2 regions of the Variovorax sp. P1_H2 genome follow, and region 1 is predicted to be linked to the other one. Evidence: riboswitches for the same ligand, from Rfam matches in the RefSeq annotation. Region 1 holds a riboswitch; the other holds the start of a gene.
What was found. A riboswitch is a leader RNA that binds a small molecule or an ion and turns the genes downstream of it on or off. The one in region 1 is predicted to bind glycine.
Positions count from the first base shown of each region.

Region 2: it holds a riboswitch for glycine, as region 1 does, so the genes downstream of both, gcvT (glycine cleavage system aminomethyltransferase GcvT) here and AC1D2E_RS13205 (FAD-dependent oxidoreductase) in region 1, are expected to answer to the same signal.

Region 1 covers NZ_JBFUCJ010000030.1:53,675-60,455, reverse strand. Annotated here, with positions in the region: gene AC1D2E_RS13215 (FIST signal transduction protein) at 1-550, shown strand, start outside; gene AC1D2E_RS13210 (D-amino acid dehydrogenase) at 641-1,942, opposite strand; glycine riboswitch at 2,031-2,138, opposite strand; glycine riboswitch at 2,139-2,240, opposite strand; gene AC1D2E_RS13205 (FAD-dependent oxidoreductase) at 2,251-3,492, opposite strand; glycine riboswitch at 3,547-3,654, opposite strand; gene AC1D2E_RS13200 (helix-turn-helix domain-containing protein) at 3,791-4,525, opposite strand; gene AC1D2E_RS13195 (hypothetical protein) at 4,651-5,487, shown strand; gene AC1D2E_RS13190 (MFS transporter) at 5,636-6,781, shown strand, end outside.
Region 2 covers NZ_JBFUCJ010000022.1:18,717-25,497, forward strand. Annotated here, with positions in the region: gene gcvP (aminomethyl-transferring glycine dehydrogenase) at 1-1,337, opposite strand, end outside; gene gcvH (glycine cleavage system protein GcvH) at 1,364-1,741, opposite strand; gene gcvT (glycine cleavage system aminomethyltransferase GcvT) at 1,794-2,954, opposite strand; glycine riboswitch at 3,005-3,120, opposite strand; glycine riboswitch at 3,136-3,234, opposite strand; gene AC1D2E_RS10495 (hypothetical protein) at 3,269-3,751, opposite strand; gene AC1D2E_RS10500 (TRAP transporter large permease) at 3,833-5,110, opposite strand; gene AC1D2E_RS10505 (TRAP transporter small permease) at 5,107-5,601, opposite strand; gene AC1D2E_RS10510 (TRAP transporter substrate-binding protein) at 5,692-6,663, opposite strand.

The sequences.
Region 1 (6,781 bases):
GCGGGTGTCGCTCGATGCGCCCGAGCAGGCGATCGATGCCGTGCGCGCCACGCTGGTCGGCCTGGCCGAGGCCGGCAGCGACGGCGTCCGGCGCACCGGCGATCTGGGTGCCGACGTGAGGGTGCGCCACATCATCGGTCTCGACCCGACGCGTCGCGGCGTGGCGATCGCGGATGTGGCAGCGGCCGGCATGCGCATGAGCTTCTGCCGCCGCAATGTGCAGGCCGCGCGTGCCGACCTGATGCGCGTCTGCGCCGAGATCCGCGAGGAACTGGAGCCCCAGGAGCAGACGCTGGCGACCGCGCGCGAGATCGCGGCCGGCGAGGCCGAGGCCGCGCCGCATCCGGCGCGCCGCATCGCGGGCGCGATCTACGTCAGCTGCTCGGGCCGCGGCGGGCCGCACTTCGGGGCCCCCGGCGCCGAGCTCCAGATCGTGCGCCATGCGCTCGGCGACGTCCCGCTGGTCGGCTTCTTCGCCGCCGGCGAGATCGCCCGCAACCACCTCTACGGCTATACCGGCGTGCTGACCGTCTTCACGGGCGATGACTGAAGGCCCCCACGCTCCCCCACTGCGTGTGGGTCGCTGCCCCCCGAGGGGGCCGCAGGCCGCCTTGGGGCGGCCCGGCGCCGGCCTGAGAGCTTAGGCCGGCTGCAGGGTCGGGGACAGCCCTGAGCGGGCACCGGTGAAGGCGAAATCGACCTCCGGCGCCAGCCCGCTGACGATCCGCGCGATCGACTTGCCGGAGCCGCAGGCGTGGGTCCAGCCCAGCGTGCCGTGGCCGGTGTTGAGGAACAGGTTGGGAAGCCTGGACGCCCCGATCAGCGGCACGTTGCTCGGCGTCACCGGGCGCAGCCCGGTCCAGAACTGGGCCGCGGAGGCGTCGCCGGCGCCCGGGAACAGTTCCTCCACGCGCCGCACGATCGCCTCGCAGCGCACGGGGTTCAGGTCGCGGTCGTAGCCGTTGAGCTCGGCGGTGCCGGCAATGCGCAGGCGGTCGCCCGCGGCCGAGGTGTAGCGCGAGAACACCAGCTTGAACTCGTCGTCGGTCAGCGAGACCTGGTGCGCCTTGGAGGCGTCCCGGACCGGCATCGTCACCGAGTAGCCCTTGGCCGGATAGATCGGCAGCCGGATGCCCAGCGGCGCGGCCAGGAGGGGGCTCAGCGAGCCCATCGCCAGCACGTAGGCGTCGCCGCGGATGCGCTGGAAGCGGCCTTCGTCGTCGGTCGCCTCGACGTGGTCGAGGCGGCCGCCGGCTGCGCGCAGCGCGGTCACGGTATGGCTCATGAGGAAGCGCACGCCGGCTGCCTCGGCCAGCCCGGCCAGCCCGCGCGCGAAGCGGTTGGCATCGCCCGATTCATCCTCGGCCGTGTAGGTCGCGCCGGCCAGCTGCGGCCGGATGTGCGACAGCGCGGGCTCGAGCCTCACGGCCTCGTCGGCCGAGATCACCCGCCGGTCGCAGCCGAGCGCGCGCATCTGCTCGGCGGGCTCCAGCGCGGCGTCGAACTCCTTCTGCGTCGTGTAGAAGTGCAGGATGCCCTGCGTGCGCTGGTCGTAGTCGATCCCGGTGTCGCGCCGCAGCTGCTGCAGCGTGTCGCGGCTGTAGGTGCCCAGGCGCACGATCTGCTCGATGTTGTGGCGGGTGCGCGCCGGCGTGCATTCGCGCAGGAACGAAAGGCCCCAGAGCCACTGGCGCATGTCGGCGCGGATGCGGAACAGCAAGGGCGCATCTTCCTTGCCGAGCCATTGCAGCACCTTGAGCGGCGCCCCCGGGTTGGCCCAGGGCTCGGCATGGCTGACCGAGATCTGGCCGCCGTTGGCAAAGCTGGTTTCCGCCGCCGGCGTGGCCTGGCGGTCGATCAYGGTCACATCGTGGCCGAGTTGCTGGAGGTAGTAAGCCGAAGTCACGCCGAGCAGGCCGGCGCCAAGAACGATCACGCGCATATCGAGAACCCTTGATGGTTGCAGCGCTCGAACGCAACGGAGACGGCATGCTGTCGAAACGAAAGCAACCGGACCGTGCGTCCAAGTTGCCGCTCCCCCTGTCCTCGGTACCTGAGAGATTCACCCGCTGCGCCCGCAGCGGGTTTGCTCCTTCGGTGCACCACGCGCGGCGTGATGGCTCTCCAGACGGCTTTGACAGTGAACTGCAGTACGAGCCCATCGCGTGGGCCGACCTGAGCGTTTATGGGAGTTTGCGCCTTCGGTGGGGCCCCTGGGCCCGCTCTCCTGCAGTGGGCGGATTGTAGCGGCTAAGGGCGCCGGAAGGCGAAGTCGAGTTCGGGCCGAAGTCCGCTGACGATCCGCGCGATCGACTTGCCCGCGCCGCAGGCATGGATCCAGGTTCGAGCGCCGGGCGCGGTGTTCAGGAACAGGTTGGGGAGGCGGGTCTTGCCGATCATCGGCAGCCGGTTGGTGCTGGCCGCGTGCATGGCGGTATCGAAACTGGCCCGCGCGGCGTCGGCGACGCCGGGCAGCAGCATCTCGGTGCGGCGCACGATCGCCCGGAAGCGGTCCGAGTCGGGCTCGGCCTCTTCGTCGAGCCCGGCCCGCACGACGGCCCGGACCTGCAACTGGTCGCCGGCCGGCGTTTCGATGCGCGTGATGCGCAGCTTGCCCTGGCGGTCGCGCAAGGGCATGCGCGGCGCCAGCGAAGGGTTCAGGATCGGCATCGTGACGATGTATTCGCGCACGAAGCGCAGCGGCATGTCGATGCCCAGGTCTTCGGCGTGCGGCACGCTCGACGCACCCAGCGCCAGCACGTAGGCCTGTGCGCGCAAAGTGGTCGGCTCGCCGGCGGCATCGAGCAGCTCGACATGGTCGATCCGGCCGTTGCGTTCCTTGAGCGACACCACGGTGTGCCGCGTCATGAAGCGCACGCCGGCGGCGCGGCACAGGAACACCAGGCTGGCGGCGAACTGCGCCGGATCGCGCGCCGGGTCTTCCTGCGCGTGGGTCGCTCCGGCCAGCTTGCCGCCCATCGCCTTCAGCGCCGGTTCCAGGACGATGGCTTCGTCGGCCGACAGCAGCCGTTCCTCGCAGCCGAGGCTGGACCAGTGCGTGGCGCCGGCCGTCCGGACCCGGAAGGCCTCGGGATCGGTGTAGATGTTCATCAGGCCGGCCGAGCGCGAGCCCTGGGGCACTCCGGCTTCGTCGCGCAGGGCGCGCGCGCTCTTGCGGCTGTACGCCGCCAGTCGCACGAGATGGTCGAGGGGATCGCGCTTGGCCGGCGTGCCGACGGCCCGGTCCATCAGCCTGGAGAGGCCGCGACGGATGCCGCTGCACAGCCTGGACAGCTTCCTGCCGCGCCGGGGCGATGCCGCTGCGGCCGGCGCTGCGGTCGCCAGGCCGCGTGCCTTGGCCGCCGGCGTCGCATGCCGGTCGACCACGGTCACTTCGTGTCCGAGCTGTTGAAGATAGTAGGCCGAGGTCACGCCGAGCAAGCCCGCGCCAAATACAACCACGCGCATGTCCGAATCCTTTTGGGAGGGCATGAACGGCGGGCGTTAGCGCTTACTGTAAAAGCGGCAAGACCCGGGGTTCAGACTGCCGCTCCCCCTGTCTCTGTTACCTGAGAGTTTCACCACGCGGCCACTGGCAGCGGGCTTGCTCCTTCGGTGCACCACTTGGCGTGGTGGCTCTCCAGTCGGCGATTGATCGAATGAGGCAGTGCCTGAACCGCGGTTTGGGCGGTTCACCTGAGCGTTCATGGGAGATTGCGCCATCGGTGGGACGGAAGCGTCCGCTTTTCTGCTGGGCGGATTTTATAGAGGAAACCGGTTTCCGTGTTTTTCAGGCCCGGCGCAGGCGGGTGAACAGCTCGAACTCCCAGTTGCGCATGCCCAGCAGCAAGGTGTAGCCCTCGCGCTCCTTGGGGGTCAGTTTCTGGTCGGTCTGGTGCTGCTGCGCAAAGTCCTGGGCCACCCGCTGCAGCCGGTCGAGGAAGGCCGGTGCCAGCGACTTGCTGATCGATCCGTGCACCAGCAGCAGGCCCTCGGCCGGCCCGTCGAAGCCGCCGCGGTAGTAGTCGAGCACCACGTTCTCGCGGAAGAAATCCATCACCGGCCCGTGCGGGCGCCAGCGGAAGGTCTTGGCGAGCTTGAGTCGGTAGCGGTTCAGCGGCCGCAGCTCGATGATGCCGATCCGGTCCAGTTGGGCCAGGTAGCCGATGCACTCGGCCTCGGTGATCCGGTAGGCGCCGACGATCTGCTCCAGCGTCCACTGGCTCAGCACGCAGATCGCCAGCAGCAGCAGCTTCTTGTCCTTGACCACCGCCTTCTCCTGCTCGAGCGTGAGCTCCTTGAGCAGGGGCTGCGCGTCCGCCACCCGGCGCGCCAGCTCGGCGAAGTCGATCTTGAGGGCCCGGCAGATGGCGTCGACCCGGGTCAGCGGCATGTCGCCCTTGGCCAGCATCCGCTTGACGCTGGACTCGGCCATGTCCAGCGACTTGGCCAGGTCGGCATAGGTCATGCGGGCGGATTTGAGTTCGTTCTTGAGGGCATTGACCAGGTCGACGGTGGTACTCATGGCGGAAGGGAGTATTGCGGATTGATACCCGGGGTGGTGAAAAAGTGCTCCGTATCGATTCTCGATGCCGTCCGAGGGGTTGACAACCTAGATTCCACCTCCTCGAGCACCCATCGGAGCCTGCCATGTCCCTGCCGTCCCTCTCCCGCCGCGAACACGCCCTGCTGGCGCTGGCCGTGCTGCTCGTCGGCGCGGCGGTACTCGGTCCCACGGTTCCGGCACCGGGCGCGGCCGCCTTTGCCGATGGCCGGTCCTGGCGCGCGCTGCCGAACGCCGTGAACGTGTTGAGCAACCTGCCTTTCGCCGTGCTGGGCCTCTGGGGCCTGCGCTGCCTGCACTGGCTGGACCGCGCCCATGACCAGCTGCAGGACGCCGCACCGCTGCCCCAGGCCGTCGCGCCGGCGCCTGTCAATGCGCTCGACTGCGCCTGGATGTTCTTCGCCGGCCTGGTTCTCACGGCGCTCGGGTCGGCCTTCTACCACCTGCAGCCCGACGACCTGCGGCTGGCGGCGGATCGGGCCGGCATGGCGGTGGCCTTCGCGGGGCTGGTCGGCTTTGCGGTCTGCGAGCGGGTCAGCGCCCGCGCCGGCTGGACGGCCGCCTGGTTCACGCTGGCCGGCGGGCTGCTGGCCGCGGCCGTCTGCCATGGCACCGGCAACGCATGGCCCTGGGCGGTGCTGCAGTTCGGCGGCATGGCGCTGGTGCTCGCGCTGGCGCTGGTTCGCCCGGTGGCCGGCGCCATCGGCCTCAAGCTCGGCGGGCTGCTGTTCTTCTACGCGCTGGCCCAGCTGTTCGAGCTGGCCGACCCCGCGATCTACGCCGCGACGCACCAGCTGCTGTCGGGCCACAGCCTCAAGCACCTGACGGCGGCCCTGGCGGCGCTCCCGGTGCTCCACGCCTTGCAGACGATGGGGCGGCAGACGCTGCGGCACAATTCGCACGCCGCCCCCCTGACCGCCTGAGACCTTGCGGGACAGATCAAGAAACTGCGCAGCAGTTTTTGCTCTGTCCTCAACTGACTAAGACCTTGCGGGACAGACCAAGAAACTGCGCAGCAGTTTTTGCTCTGTCCTCAACTGACCAAGCCCCCGTCCGCCGCCCCCCCCCCGAATGACGACACCCACCACCGAAGCCGCATCCGCCAGCCAGCCCGAGGGGCCGTCGCACGCCAACCAGTTCACGCTGCTGCGGCAGCGGCGCTTCGCGCCCTTCTTCTGGACCCAGTTCGCCGGCGCAGCCAACGACAACCTGTTCAAGTTCGCCTTCACGGTGATGGTGACCTACCAGCTGCAGCTGAACTGGATGCCTCCGGCGATGGCGGGGCTGGCGATCGGCGCGCTGTTCATCCTGCCCTTCCTGTTGTTCTCGGCCACCGCCGGGCAACTCACCGACAAGCAGGACAAGACGAAGATGATCCGCTTCGTCAAGAACCTGGAGATCGCGATCATGGCGATCGCCGCCTGGGGCTTCCTGCGGGCCGACGCGGCGGTGCTGCTCGGCTGCGTGTTCCTGATGGGGCTGCACTCCACCCTGTTCGGTCCGGTCAAGTTCGCCTACCTGCCGCAGGTGCTGGCGCCGCGCGAGCTCACCGGCGGCAACGGCATGGTCGAGATGGGCACTTTCGTCGCCATCTTGCTGGGCCAGGTCGCGGGCGGCCTTCTGGTGGCCTTGCCGCAGGTCGGCCATGCCACCGTGGCCGTCGCCTGCCTGCTGCTGGCCCTGGCCGGACGCGCGGTGGCGCAGGCGATCCCGCCGGCCCCGGCCACCGACCCGGGCCTGGCGATCAACTGGAACCCGGTCAGCGAGACCTGGCGCAACCTGAAGCTCGCGCATGGCAACGTGGTGGTGTTTCGCTCGCTGCTGGGCATCTCGTGGATGTGGTTCTTCGGCGCCGTCTTCCTGGCCCAGTTCCCGAGCTTCGCGAAGGAGGTGCTGCATGGCGACGAGCAGGTGGCTTCGCTGCTGCTGGTGGTGTTCTCGGTCGGCATCGGCGCCGGCTCGCTGCTGTGCGAGACGCTGAGCCGGCGCCAGGTCGAGATCGGCCTGGTGCCGCTGGGCGCGATCGGCATGAGCGTCTTCGCGATCGACCTGTACTTCGCCTCGCGCGGGCTGCCGGCCGGGGCGCAGCTGGGGCTGGGCGCGTTCACGGCCCAGCCGGCGCACTGGCGCGTGATGGCCGACCTGGGCCTGCTGTCGCTGTTTGCCGGGCTCTACAGCGTGCCGATGTACGCGCTGATCCAGATGCGCAGCCAGCCC
Region 2 (6,781 bases), on a different contig from region 1:
AGCATCTCGACGTCGGCCCGGGTGGTGGTCTCGTCGAGCGAGAGGCCCAGGTGATGCTGCAGCCGATGGCGCAGGTTGACGCCGGCAGCCAGGGCCCGTTCGTGGATGGCCTGGGTGTCCTCGCCGGTTTGGATCGTGAGCGAATCGAAGGCCGTGCCGTTGACCAGCTCGCGGCCCATCTGTTCGAGGCCCTGGGCCAGCACCGCCGTCAGCAGGGCGACGCGCTGCGCGATGCGGCGCAGACCCTCGGGCCCGTGGTAGACCGCGTACATGCTGGCGACCACCGCCGGCAGCACCTGCGCGGTGCAGATGTTGGAGGTGGCCTTCTCGCGCCGGATGTGCTGCTCGCGCGTCTGCAGCGCGAGCCGGTAGGCCGGCTGGCCGTGGGTGTCGACGCTGACGCCGACCAGTCGGCCGGGCAGCGAGCGCTTGAACTCGTCGCGGCAAGCCAGGTAGGCCGCATGCGGGCCGCCGTTGCACATCGGCATGCCGAAGCGCTGGGTGGTGCCGCAGACGATGTCGGCATCCCACTCGCCGGGCGGTGCCAGCAGCGTCAAGGCCAGCAGATCGGCTGCCACGCAGAAGGCGGCTTCGCACTGGTGTGCATAGCCGGCGAGCGGACGCAGGTCGTGCACCTGGCCGGTGGTGGCGGGGTACTGTGCGAGCGCGCCGAAGAAGCCGCCGCTGGCCATCAGATGCGGCAGGGTCTCGGACGCGGTGCTGACCTTGACCTCGATGCCCAGCGGCGCGGCGCGCGTGCGGATCACCTCGATGGTCTGCGGATGGCAGTCGCCCGAGACCAGGAACACGTTGCTCTTGCTCTTGACGCTGCGCCGGGCCAGCGTCATTGCCTCGGCGGCCGCGGTGGCCTCGTCGAGCATCGAGGCGTTGGCGATCGCCATGCCGGTGAGGTCGCAGACCATGGTCTGGAAATTGACCAGCGCCTCCATGCGGCCCTGCGAGATCTCGGCCTGGTAGGGCGTGTAGGCGGTGTACCAGGCCGGATTCTCGAGCACGTTGCGCAGGATCACGCCGGGCGTGTGGGTGCCGTAGTAGCCCTGGCCGATGAAGCTCCTGGCCACCTTGTTCTTCGCCGCGATCGCCTTCAGCTCGGCCAGCGCGTCGGCCTCGGTGATCGGCGCCGGCAGCCGCATCGGGCGGCTGCGGCGGATTGCCGGCGGCACGATGCCGTCGATCAGTTCGGCGCGTGTGGTCGAACCGACCGCAGCGAGCATGGTCTGCTCGTCGTCGGCTTCGATGCCGATGTGGCGGGCGATGAATTCCTCGGCGTTCTGGAGGTCGCGCAGCGAGAGGTGGGAAGGCACGGGAGTCGGCATGGAGGGCTCGGGTGATGGTGCGGGAATCAGCTTTCGGCGGAGAACTTCTCGTAGGCGGTCCCGTCGAGCAGCGCCTCGAGCTGGGTCGGGTCGCTCATGCGCACCTTGAAGAACCAGCCCGCATCCATCGGCGCGCTGTTGGCCAGCGAGGGGTCGGCGCGCAGCGCCTCGTTGACCTCGGTGATTTCGCCCGAGACCGGCATGAAGACGTCGGCCGCGGCCTTGACCGATTCGACGACACCGGCGACGTCGCCCTGCGCGAAGCCCTTGCCGACTTCGGGCAGGTCGACGAAGACCACGTCGCCGAGCGCATCCTGCGCGTGCACCGTGATGCCGACGGTGACCAGCGCCGCGTCGGCTTCGGGGCGCACCCACTCGTGGTCCTTGGTGTACTTGAGGGTCATGGGAAGAACTCCTTGAAGAAAGGCTGGCTTGGAAAAATCGGGTGAGGGACTGTCAGCCCCGGTGGTAGCGGGCCGGCACGAAGGGCATCGTGCTGACTTCCATCGGCACCGGCTTGCCGCGCACCATGGCCTGGATCCGCGTGCCGGGCTCGGCATAGGCGAGCGCGACATAGCCCATCGCGATCGGCCGGTCGACGCTGGGGCCGAGCAGGCCGCTGGTGACCTGGCCGATGGCCAAGCCCTCGAAGGACTCGAGCACGGTGCCGTCGCGCACCGGCACGCGCTCCAGCGCCACCAGGCCGACGCGCTTGCGCTTCAGTGTCTCGTGGTCGAGATGGCCGGCCGTTCCATTGGCGGCGATGAGCTGCGCCAGCACCCGGGCCGCACCCGGGAAGCCGCCTTCGCGCGCTCCGCCGCTGCGCCGGACCTTCTGGATCGCCCAGCCCAGCGCGGCCTCGACCGGCGTGGTGCTTTCGTCGATGTCGCTGCCGTAGAGGCACAGGCCGGCCTCGAGCCGCAGCGAATTGCGCGCGCCCAGGCCGATCGGCTTGACCTCGGGCTGGGCCAGCAGCAGGCGGGCCAGCGCTTCGGCGTCCTTGGCGGCGACCGAGATCTCGAATCCGTCTTCGCCGGTGTAGCCGCTGCGCGTGACGAAGGCCGTGATGCTGCCGATCTGCACCGCGCCGCCGGTCATGAAGACGAAGCGCTCGACGCCGGGCGACAACCTGGCCAGCGTGGCCGCGGCCTGCGGGCCCTGGAGCGCGAGCAGGGCGTGGTCGGGCATCGGCAGCACCTGGCAGCGCTGGCCGATCCGGGCCTGGATGTGGGCGATGTCGGCCTGCTTGCAGGCGCCGTTGACGATCACGAACAGTGAATCGTTGCCTTCGTTGAAGAACATCAGGTCGTCGAGGATGCCGCCCTGTTCGTTCAGCAGCAGCCCGTAGCGCTGCTTGCCGGGCGCCAGCCCGATGACGTCGACCGGCATCAGGCTTTCGAAGGCGGCGGCGGCATCGGGCCCGGCCAGGCGCAGCTGTCCCATGTGGGAGATGTCGAACYGGCCCGCGGCCTCGCGCGTGTGCTTGTGCTCGGCCATCAGGCCGGTGGGATATTGCACCGGCATCGAATAGCCGGCAAAGGGCACCATGCGGGCGCCGAGCGCCAGGTGCAGGCCGTGGAGCGGGGTCTTCAGCAGATCGTCGGATGCGGCAGCCAAGGGCGGTTCTCCAAAAGGGGCAGTGCTTGTTCCATGGCGAGAAGCCATGGGCCACCCCTGCTGTCCGCTTTACCTGAGAGATTCGCCCCACGATCGGGGTTTGCTCCTTCGGTGGGCGGTGCGACGCGACTTTCGCGACCAACCGCCTCTCTCCAGCAAGGAAACGCCCTGAATTGGGGCGTCTTGTCAGTCCTTTTGCCTGAGCGTTCGGGCCCTTGGTTCGGGGGACCTGCGCCTTCGGCGGCCCCACCGCGGCGGGACGCTCTCCTGACCGTTGGAGTGTAAGGGAATCGGCGGGCCGCCGGCCGGCGACTTCAATGCACCGGCGACGCGGGGAGCAGTTTGTCGATGCGCTCGCGGATCGCCTCGGCGCGCGCGACGCCCGCCATCTTCTCGATCTCGTCGAGCATGGTGCTGGCGGTGGCCAGCATCGAGGTCCGGTCGCGCGCCGCCCGCAGCGCCTCGCGCAGGCGTTCGGCGAGCACCGGATCGCGGCGCACGAACATGCGCTCGCAGAGGTCGAACAGGAACATGCGCGTGGTGGCCATCGAGGGCTTGCCGTCGAAGGCGTCCGCCGCGACCGGCGCATCGTCGATCGGGCGGTCGCGGAGGTAGCCCTCCTGCACCAGGTGGCGCGCCACCCGGCCGGCTTCTTCGCGGCCGCCGAACAGCGCCCCGAAATCTGTCAAGGAGCGCTGGCCGTCGGCCATCAGCAGCAGGGCGCGCTCGCGCTGGCCCAGCGTGCGGCGGCCGGGCTGGAGCTCCAGGCGCGCTTTGTCGGTCTTGGTGAGGAACATGGATTGCGGTGGCGATCGGTAGACGAGCGCCGCAGCATGGAGCCCCCGCGTGACGGTTTGATGAAACCGCCCGCCCAGCCGCTATTTCGCGTAGACCAGATCACGCAACCCGAGCGAGATGCCGGGCACGTAGGTGACCACCATCAGGCAGGCCAGGATCACCAGCACGAACGGGATGAGGTACGGCACGATGCGGTCGAGCGAGATGCGTGCCACCGTGCAGGCCGCGAACAGGTTGACGCCGAAGGGCGGCGTGATCATGCCGAGCGCCAGGTTCACCACCATGACCAGCCCGAAGTGCACCGGATCGATGCCGAAGTGCTGCGCCACCGGCGCCAGGATCGGCGCCAGCACGATGATCGCCGCGCTGGTCTCGATGAACATGCCGATCACGAACAGGGCCGCATTGACGCCGAGCAGAAACATTGCCGGCGACTGCAGCACCTCCTGCAGCCAGCGGCCGATCGCGTCGGGCACGCCGGCGCGCGTGATCAGGAAGGCGAACAGGCCGGCGTTGGCGATGATGAACATGATCACCGACGAGGACACCACCGACTTGCGCAGCACCGCATAGAGTTCGGCCGGCCTGATCTCGCGGTAGATCAGCGTGCCGACGATCAGCGCGTAGAGCACCGCCACCGCCGACGCCTCGGTGGGCGTGAAGATGCCGCCGTAGATGCCGCCCAGGATGATCACCGGCATCAGCAGCGCCCAGCCGGCGCGCCAGGTCGCGGTGCCGACGCCGAGCCGGCCGTCGCCGTCGTTCTTGCCCAGTCCCTTGAACTTGCAATAGACGTAGACGAAGGCCATCAGCGCCAGGCTGATCAGGATGCCCGGGCCGAAGCCGGCGATGAACAGCTCGCCGATCGAGACCTCGGCGCTGACGCCGTACAGGATCATCGGGATCGAGGGCGGGATGATGACGCCGAGTTCGGCGCTGGTGGCCTGCAGCGCGGCCGCGTAGCCGACCGGGTAGCCGTGCTTGATCAGCGCCGGGATCAGGATCGCGCCGATCGCGAAGGTGGTCGCCACCGAAGAGCCCGACACCGCCGCGAAGATCATGCAGGTCAGCACGCAGGTCATCGGCAGGCCGCCCTGCACGCCGCCCACCAGGCTCTTGGCGAAGTCGACCAGCCGGCGCGAGATGCCGCCGGTCTCCATCAGGTTGCCGGCCAGGATGAAGAAAGGAATGGCGGCGAGCGGAAACTTGTTGATCGCGTTGAACATCTCCTTGACGGAAATCAGCATGTTCGCGTTGGAGGCCTGGATGCCGAGCACCGAGGCCAGGCCGATCGAGACGGCGACGGAGATGGTGAGTGCGAAGCACACCACCATGGTCGTGATCATCACGGCGGTCATTGAGCGGTTTCCAGTTCGTTGCGCTGCGGGTCGATCAGGTTGGCGATGATGCCGATGACGCAGAACAACCCGCCCACCGGCAGCGCCGCGTAGGCCCAGAACATCGAGACCGATTCGAGCCCGGCCATCGACTGCACGCTGCCGCGCTGCGCGTAGTCCCAGCCCCACCAGATGATGACTGCGATCAGGGTCAGCGCGGCCAGGCATACGACCCAGTCGAGCACCCGGCGGACCTTGGGCGGGCTCCAGCGGTAGAGCACGTCGACGCTGACCATCGCGCCCTGGCGGAAGGCGGTCGGGATGCCCATGAAGACCATCCAGATCAGGCTGATGCGGATCAGGATCTCGGACCATTCGGCCGGTTGTTCGAGGACGAAGCGGGTGACGATCTGGAACACGCCGAGCGAGGAGGCGACCACCAGCATGAAGCAGGCGATCGCCATCGCCAGGCCGGTGGTCCAGCGGTCGAGTGCGAGGAAGGCGGATTTCATAGGGGCATCAGGGATTCGAACGAAAAAGCGCCCGCCAGTGAGACTGAGCGGGCGCGCGCTGCCGCGAGAATGTCGCGGCCGCGGATGGCATTACTTGACGTCGCGGATCTTGTCGAGGTTGGCCTTGCCGAACTGCTTCTCGAACTCGGCGTTGACCGGTGCCAGCGCGGCGACGAACCTGGCCTTGTCGACGTTGTCGATCACAGTCATGCCCTTGGCGCGCAGATCGGAGACGCCCTTGGCATCGTCCTCGTCGACGCGAGCCCGGTTGGCCTTGATGGCTTCCTTGGCGGCGTCGAGGAAGGCCTGCTTGTCGGCGGCGCCGAGCTTGTCGAAGGCGGCCTTGTTCATCACGAAGATGCAGGGCGAGTAGACGTGGCCGGTCAGGGTGAGGTGCTTCTGCACCTGGTCGAACTTGGCCGAGATGATGACCGGCAGCGGGTTCTCCTGGCCGTCGACCGTGCCTTGCTGGAGCGCAGTGAAGACCTCGGGGAAGGCCATCGGCGTGGTGATGATGCCGAAGCCCTTGTAGGCCGCGATGTGCACCGGGTTCTCCATGGTGCGCATCTTCAGGCCCTTGAGGTCCTCGGGCGCCTTCACGTCGCGCTTGCTGTTGGTCATGTGGCGGAAGCCGTTCTCGCCCCAGCCCAGCGCCTTGAATCCCTTGGCGTCGAACTTGACCAGCATGTCCTGCCCGATCGGGCCGTCCAGCACGGCGCGGGCGTGTGCCTTGTCGCGGAACAGGAAGGGGACGTCGAGGATCTTGGTCTCGGGCACGAAGTTCGGCACCGGGCCGGTCGAAGAGAAGGCGAGTTCCTGGGTGCCGAGCTGCACGGCCTCGATCGATTCGCGCTCGCCGCCGAGCGAGCCGTTGTAGAAGGTCTCGACCTTGTAGCGGCCGTTGGTGCGCGTCGCGACTTCCTTCGCGAAGGTGTCGATGGCGACCCCCTGGTGCGAGTTCTGCGAGGTCGAGATGCTGATCTTCATCGTCGTCTGCGCAAGGGCCGCGCTCGCGATGCCAAAGCCGAGGATCAGGCCTGCGGCCAGTTGGCTCAATTTCATGGGGATGTCTCCAGAATGGGAAAGAGTGCGGGCCCGGGCCCGCAAGGCAGCCTGCGACTATGCCGCAATAGCAAGGTTCACCTCGTCGGGATTTTCACGGACGTAGTCGCGCTCCTTT